Regions from separate parts of the Streptomyces sp. NPDC001536 genome, predicted to be linked through region 2. Evidence: riboswitches for the same ligand, from Rfam matches in the RefSeq annotation. Region 2 holds a riboswitch; each other region holds the start of a gene.
The links. Region 2 has a riboswitch for cobalamin ahead of ACFY0U_RS00980 (prenyltransferase/squalene oxidase repeat-containing protein). Riboswitches for the same ligand answer to the same signal wherever they lie in the genome.
Positions count from the first base shown of each region.

Region 1: it holds a riboswitch for cobalamin, as region 2 does, so the genes downstream of both, ACFY0U_RS08130 (energy-coupling factor ABC transporter permease) here and ACFY0U_RS00980 (prenyltransferase/squalene oxidase repeat-containing protein) in region 2, are expected to answer to the same signal.
Region 3: it holds a riboswitch for cobalamin, as region 2 does, so the genes downstream of both, ACFY0U_RS15790 (cobalamin biosynthesis protein) here and ACFY0U_RS00980 (prenyltransferase/squalene oxidase repeat-containing protein) in region 2, are expected to answer to the same signal.

Region 1 covers NZ_JBIAVQ010000002.1:682,141-684,393, reverse strand. Annotated here, with positions in the region: gene cbiQ (cobalt ECF transporter T component CbiQ) at 1-27, opposite strand, end outside; gene ACFY0U_RS08135 (energy-coupling factor ABC transporter substrate-binding protein) at 33-392, opposite strand; gene ACFY0U_RS08130 (energy-coupling factor ABC transporter permease) at 389-1,087, opposite strand; cobalamin riboswitch at 1,117-1,301, opposite strand; gene ACFY0U_RS08125 (glutamate synthase-related protein) at 1,646-2,253, shown strand, end outside.
Region 2 covers NZ_JBIAVQ010000001.1:207,385-209,637, reverse strand. Annotated here, with positions in the region: gene ACFY0U_RS00980 (prenyltransferase/squalene oxidase repeat-containing protein) at 1-960, opposite strand, end outside; cobalamin riboswitch at 1,075-1,219, opposite strand; gene ACFY0U_RS00975 (phosphotransferase) at 1,261-1,905, shown strand; gene ACFY0U_RS00970 (ATP-binding protein) at 2,012-2,253, shown strand, end outside.
Region 3 covers NZ_JBIAVQ010000005.1:67,184-69,436, reverse strand. Annotated here, with positions in the region: gene ACFY0U_RS15790 (cobalamin biosynthesis protein) at 1-871, opposite strand, end outside; cobalamin riboswitch at 972-1,104, opposite strand; gene ACFY0U_RS15785 (hypothetical protein) at 1,244-1,465, opposite strand; gene ACFY0U_RS15780 (anion permease) at 1,500-2,253, opposite strand, start outside.

The DNA of each region.
Region 1 (2,253 bases), on a different contig from region 2:
GTGCGCCGCCGCGTCGATCGGCAGCACGCGGGTCAGGCCCGGTCGGCGGCGGGCGCGTCCTGGGCGGCCCGGGCGTCCAGCCGGGCCAGGGCCCGCTCCTCACCCTGGCGGCGCCCCCGGTGCAGGCCGAAGTAGTAGGCGAGGACGCCCGCGCCGAGGGCCGCCTGGAGGGCGAACAGGGCCGACTCGATCTCGCCGGACGGCGGCTCGTACAGGGGGGAGAACCAGGGCTCGTAGTCCGGCTCGATCTCGGTGATCGCGGTCTCGGCCTCGGCGTCGGCCCCCGTGAAGGGCTCCTCCTTGTGGTCGCCGAGCCCGAGGGCCAGCGGCAGCACGGCGAGCGCCGCGACGACGAACAGCAGCAGGGCGTTGATCTTCGCGTTACGGCTCATCGGGCCACCGCCTCGGTCTCGGTCTTCTTCGTACCGGTCAGCAGCACTCCGAGCCGCGTCAGCTCGCCCTTGCTGGACTGCACCAGCAGCCGCATGACGAACACCGTGAGGAGACCCTCGCTCACCGCGAGCGGGATCTGGGTGACGGCGAAGATGGAGCCGAACTTGCCGAGCGCGCCCAGGAATCCGCTGCTCGGGTCCGGGAAGGCGAGCGCCAGCTGCACGCTGGTGACGCAGTAGGTGGACAGGTCGGCGACGAACGCGCCGAAGAACACCGCGACCATGAGCGGCACGTCGTAGCGCCGCAGCAGCCGGTAGACGGCGTAGCCGGCCCAGGGTCCGACGATCGCCATCGAGAAGACGTTGGCGCCCAGTGTCGTCAGGCCGCCGTGGGCGAGCAGCAGCGCCTGGAAGAGCAGGGTGATGGTGCCCAGGACGGCCATGATCGGCGGGCGGAACAGGATGGCGCCCAGTCCGGTGCCGGTGGGGTGCGAGCAACTGCCCGTCACCGAGGGCAGTTTCAGCGCGGACAGGACGAAGGTGAAGGCACCGGAGGCGCCGAGCAGCAGTGTGCTCTCGGGGTGCTCCCTGACCTCACGGGTGAGCGACCGTACTCCGTGGACGACGAACGGCGCGGACGCGACGCCCCAGGCGACCGCGTGCGCGGGGGGCAGAAAACCCTCGGCTATGTGCATGGCTCAACAGACCCTCTCCAGCACCTCGTGGATGGTTGACGCGCCTTGGCCGGTCTCCTGGCTCACGGGTTTCACCGCCCGTACTCCGCCTTCCCGGGTCACAAGGACCCAGTGGCTGCCCGTGAGGGCCGGAGCCGGACTTCCCGATCACAGTGGCGAGGGCCGCACCGGCATCACACCGGATTTCCCGTTCACCAAGGCGTGGTGACAGTAGTGCCCCTGTAAAGGGGCTGGCAAGCGGCTCCGGGGGGCGCGCGGACGGCGCCCGAGGACTCACGCCGGGCGCACGCGACGACCAGGGCGGGGTCGGCTCCGAGGGAGGTCGAGGACCAGCCTGCGGACGCCTCAGCGGGTTCGGGCGGGTTTCGCATACGATCGATGGACGAGGCCCCGACATATGTGCAGGATGCACACTTGCACAGAAGTTAGGTAAGCCTTACCGTTCACAACCGCACCACTCAGGGCCCTGGCCGGATCACCGGCCCCGCCCACGGCGAGCGCTTCACCGACGCAGCCTGGCCGTCCGATGCCGGAACTCGCCGCACCCAGGACCCCCACGTGACTCACAGCACCTTCGGTCTGTACGACCCTGCCCTCGACCACAGCGACTGCGGCGTCGGCTTCATCACCCGGCTCGACGGGACCCCGAGCCATGACGTCATCCGCAAGGGCGACGAAGCGCTCCGCGCCATCCCGCACCGCGGCGGCAAGTCCGCCGAGGGCGTCGGGGACGGCGCGGGGGTGAACGTCGACCTCTCCGTGGAGTTCTTCGGCGCGATCACCGGCGAGGAACTGCGCGCCGGGCACTTCGGCGTCGCCAACTGCTTCGTGCCGCTCGACGACGCACGCCGTGCCGCGGCGGCCGAGCTCGTGGGCCGCAGCATCGCCGAGCAGGGCTTCGACGTCCTCCTCGTCCGCGACGTACCCGTCGACCACACCGTCGCCTGCCCCGCCGCCGAGCAGTACCAACTGCCCATCGTGCAGTGGGTGTTCCGCGCGCCCGGCGACTGGGAGCGCGCCGAGGTCGACTCGGCCGCCAACCGCGCCCTGCTCGCCGTCGAGGCCGTCGCCTACGCCGACAGCGACACGTACGCCGGGCTGTACCCGCTCTCCCTCAGCGCGCGGACCCAGGTGCTCAAGGGCCGGCTCAACTCCGGTGAGATCGT
Region 2 (2,253 bases):
GGCCGGACCGCTCTGCTGGGCCCACTGCTCGAAGTTGGCCTCCAGCCAGCGCATGCTGTCGGCCGCCTGCTCACCCTGTCCGGCGGTGGCGAGGGCGAGGACCGCGTCGGCCGTGTTGCCGTAGTCGGGCTGGTCCTCGGAGCCGGGCAGCGCCGACGTGAGGTGGCCGTCCTTGGCGAGGGCCTTGACGAGGTAGGCGGCACCGTTCTCCGCGGCCTGCTCCGGATCGGTGGCGTCCTTGCAGGTCGGGGTGGTGCCGGTGGGCTTCTCGGGAGTTCCGGCCAGGCCCTTGCCCAGCGCGCCCACCACGGCCGCCGCCGTCGCGTCCGCGTTGGCCGCGAGCTTGCCCTTCTTGTCCGGCTGGTAGGCGAAGGCGCCCGCGCCGTCCCCGGCGCAGGGCAGGGCGAACGTCAGCAGGGCGTCGTAGGGGGACTTGCCGCCCTTGACGACATCGGCCGGCTTCTCACCGGCCGCGGTGAGCGCACCGATGACCACGGACGTGGAGTTCGCGTCGCTGGCCCCGCCCGGGGCGTAGCCCCAGCCGCCGTCCTTGTTCTGCACGGACTTCAGCCAGGCGACCGCCTTGCCCGTCGCGGTGTCGTGCCCGCCGAGCGCGGCCAGGGCCTGGACGGCGGCGGCCGTGCTGTTGGTGTCGACCAGGAGCTTCGCGGTACAGGCCTTGGTGGTGTCGGCGCGGAAGGGGGCGAAGGCGCCGTTCGCGCACTGCTGGCCGGTGAGCCAGTCCACCGCTTCGGCGGCCGGTACGACACCCACCGTGTCCTGCGCGAGCAGCGTCAGCGACTGCCGCCACACCCCGTCGTACGTCGGATCCCCACTCCCGTACAACCCCTCCGGTATCGCCACCGACGGCGAAGGAGAAGGACTCGCGGCGACGGCCGGTGCGGCCGTACCGATCACTGCGGTGGCGGCCAGGACCGCTGCGCTGCGGCGGACGTTCATGATCGGCGGGTGCCTCTCCCTGCAAGGGAGCCGGGCAGCACGGGACACCCCGGCGGCTCGGCTCCGTATACCTCGACGGTGCCGCGCACCGGCCGGTTGCCGGTGCACGTGAGCCGGTCACAAGTACCGAAAGCGGGGCGATCCGGCTCGCCGCTCCCGGCGGGAGACGGCTCACGGTTGCGGGTCAGCGCCGGAATTGCACCGGCTTCCCCCCGTACGGGTGTGATGACGACGCGGCCACTCTACCGGCCCGTAGCAAAGCCCCTGAGGGGTGGCTGTGAGCAGCGGTAGGTTCCCGGCATGGGGATCATCACGGGGAGACTGATCGGCTCGGGGCGGGCGTCCGACGTGTACGAGATCGACGAGGCGTGGGTGCTGCGGCGGGCCCGGGACACCTACAGCGACGCGCGCGTCGAGGCGGCCGTCATGGAGCGGGTGCGCGGGCAGGGGTATCCGGTGCCGCGGGTGCGGGTCGAGGACTGCTCGCCCACCGAGCTGGTGATGGAGCGGCTGCACGGGCCGACGATGCTGGCCGCCTTCGCCGCCGGAAAGATCGACGCGCGGGAGGCAGGGGTCGTACTGGCCCGACTGCTGCGGCAGTTGCACGCGCTGCCCGGCCGTGTCGTCCACCTCGATCTGCATCCGGACAACGTCATGCTCACCCCCGCCGGGCCCTACGTCATCGACTGGGCCAACGCCGAGGAGGGCGACCCCGGTCTCGACTGGGGCATGTCGGCGGTGATCCTCGCCCAGGTCGCCGTGGGGGACGAGACGTTCGCGGAGCCGGCGCGCGCGATGCTCACCGCGTTGCTCGCCGAGCCGTCGTCCCTGACCGACGAGGGGCTGGCGGAGGCGCGGCGCAGGCGGGTGGCCAATCCGACGATGAGCCGGCGGGAGGTCGAACTCCTCGGGGAGGCGGAGGACTTGATCCGGTCGCTGGTGTGATCGGGTTCGGTCGGGAAGTGGTGGGACATTGCCACTTCGGGTGATCACTCCGTCCGGTTCGGTCGGATCGCGTGGGCGTGGGGGCGTCACGGCCAGACTGTTGCCCGTGCCCAGCGAGAAGACCCTCCCCGGGAACCTGCTGCCCGATCCCCGCGGCTTCGTCGGACGGCAGAACGAACTCGCGTGGCTTGCACAGAAGTTGGAGCCCTCCGGCGGGAGTGGTCCGGTGACCCTCCTCGGAGTGGGAGGGGTGGGCAAGACGCGGCTGGCGCTGCGGGCGGCGGAGCGGGCCGGGGCGGCGTATCCCGACGGGGTGTGGCTGGTGGAGCTGTCGCCGCTGCGTGCCGA
Region 3 (2,253 bases), on a different contig from region 2:
GGGACAGCCGTACGGCCCGCTCGATGTCGTGGACCTCCACGGAACGCCCCTTCTGATTCAGCACGGGCCGGTGCTCGACGCGCCCCGCATACGACAAGGTCCCGCCGAGCCGCACGTCCAGGGCCCCCGCGAACGAGGCCTCCACGGGCCCGGCGTTGGGGCTCGGATGCTTGCCGGCATCGGCGCGCCAAGCCCGAACGGCCCCCCGCGGATCGCTCCCGGCGACAGCGGCGAGTACGGCGGTCAGCCGGGCCCCCGGCCATCCGGCGACGTCGTCGAGCCGAGCCGAAGCCCAGCCGTACCGGCGGTGCCGCGGCGACTTGTGCCCGACCATGGCGTCGAGCGTGTTGACGGCACGGAACCCGAGCAGTCCGGGCACCCCGCCGACGGCCCCCCACACCAGGGCGCCCACGACGGCGTCGGAGGTGTTCTCGGCGACGGACTCCACCACGGCCCGGGCGATCCCGTCGGCGTCGAGGGCCTGCGGATCCCGCCCGCACAGATGCGGCAGCCGCTCGCGCGCCGCCTCCACGTCCCCGACTTCCAGGGCCCGCCCGATGGTTCGTGCCTCGCGCGCGAGCGAGGTGCCGCCCACGACCGCCCAGGTGGCGACGCCGGTCAGCGCGACGGAGGCGGCAGCGGAGGGACGTACGGCTTTCTGCGCCACGGCACCGAGCACGACGGCGCCCCCGGCGCACACCGCGGTGTGCAGGGCTCCCCACCCCCGGTGGTCCCGCCACAACACCCGCTCCACGGCGTCCGCGGCCCGCCCGAACACGGCGACCGGATGCCCCCGGCGTGGATCACCGAGCAGCAGGTCCCCGAGAAGTCCGGCGGCGGCGCCGTACGCGAAGACGCGATCGGCACGCATCGGCTCAGCCGGCCGTGGCGTCGGGCAGTGACCTGGTGCGGTGTCTCAAACGGCAGGCGAGCATGGCGATATGTCCTCACTCAGGGTGTCCACGCCCTGGTTCGACGAGACCGACGACGAGAGTTCCTGGCTCCCGGGGCTACCTACCCCGGTGACAGTGGCGGGACCGCGCCGGACTTCCACCGGCTTCCTCTCCTGCCGTCGTACATGGCCCCGGCAGTCCACCACGGGCCCGGAAGGGCCGTCAACTTGCCGTTGACCTGGGACGGGAGAGTGTGCTGAGGCCCACATACGGCTGGTTACAGGCGTAACAAAGCGTGGGGTGCGGGACGGTGAACCGTCCCGCACCCCACGGGGTGTCCGCTCGTCGCGTCAGGCGACGATCAGATAGATCCCGTACGTCACCGCCGCCGCGCAGGCCGCGAAGCAGGCGTACGCGCCGGTGACGGCGAGGGCCGCGGATCCGCCCTGGGCGGTGGCCCGCTCCTGGCGGGACAGGCCCATGATGCCGAGGGTGAACAGGGCCACGAGGGCCACGGTGACCACGAGGCTGACGCCGAAGACGGAGCCCAGCGCTTCCCAGTCGATCTTCATGTCGGTGATTCCTTCGTTCCTGGGTGCGGCGGGCTCAGACGGCGGCCGGCGGAGCGGCGGGCTCCGCGGCGGCGGCCGGGGCCGGGATCGTGGCCGTGAGGTCCTCGGTCACCGGGCCCGCCGGGGGAGGGGTGACCGCGGCGATCGCCGTCGTCACCACGCCGGCCGGTTCCTCGTCGGTGTCGTTGACGTTCGTGTGGTCGATGACCTCGCGGCGCGAGATCTTCCAGATCGCCGCGCTGGAGCCGATGAGGAAGACGGCGACGACCGCCGTGCCCCAGTCGCCGAAGCCGGTGACCCACTCGGCCACCGCGCCGACGAAGGCCGCGGCCGGCAGCGTCAGACCCCACGCCACGAACATCCGCGTCGCCGTGGACCAGCGCACCACGCCGCCCTTGCGGCCGAGGCCCGCGCCCATCACCGCGCCCGAGACCGAGTGCGTGGTGGAGAGGGAGAAGCCGAGGTGCGAGGAGGCGAGGATGACCGTGGCCGCGCTGGTCTGGGCGGCGAAGCCCTGCTGCGGCTGGAGGTCGGTCAGGCCCTTGCCCATCGTGCGGATGATGCGCCAGCCGCCGAGGTAGGTGCCGAGCGCGATGGCGAGACCCGCGGAGAGGATGACCCACATCGGCGGGTCGGAGTCGGGGGCGACGGCGCCGCCGGCGACCAGGGCCAGGGTGATGATGCCCATCGTCTTCTGCGCGTCGTTCGTGCCGTGGGCCAGCGAGACCAGGCCCGCCGAGGCGATCTGGCCGGCGCGGAAGCCCTTCGCGGCGGCCTTGCCGTCGGCC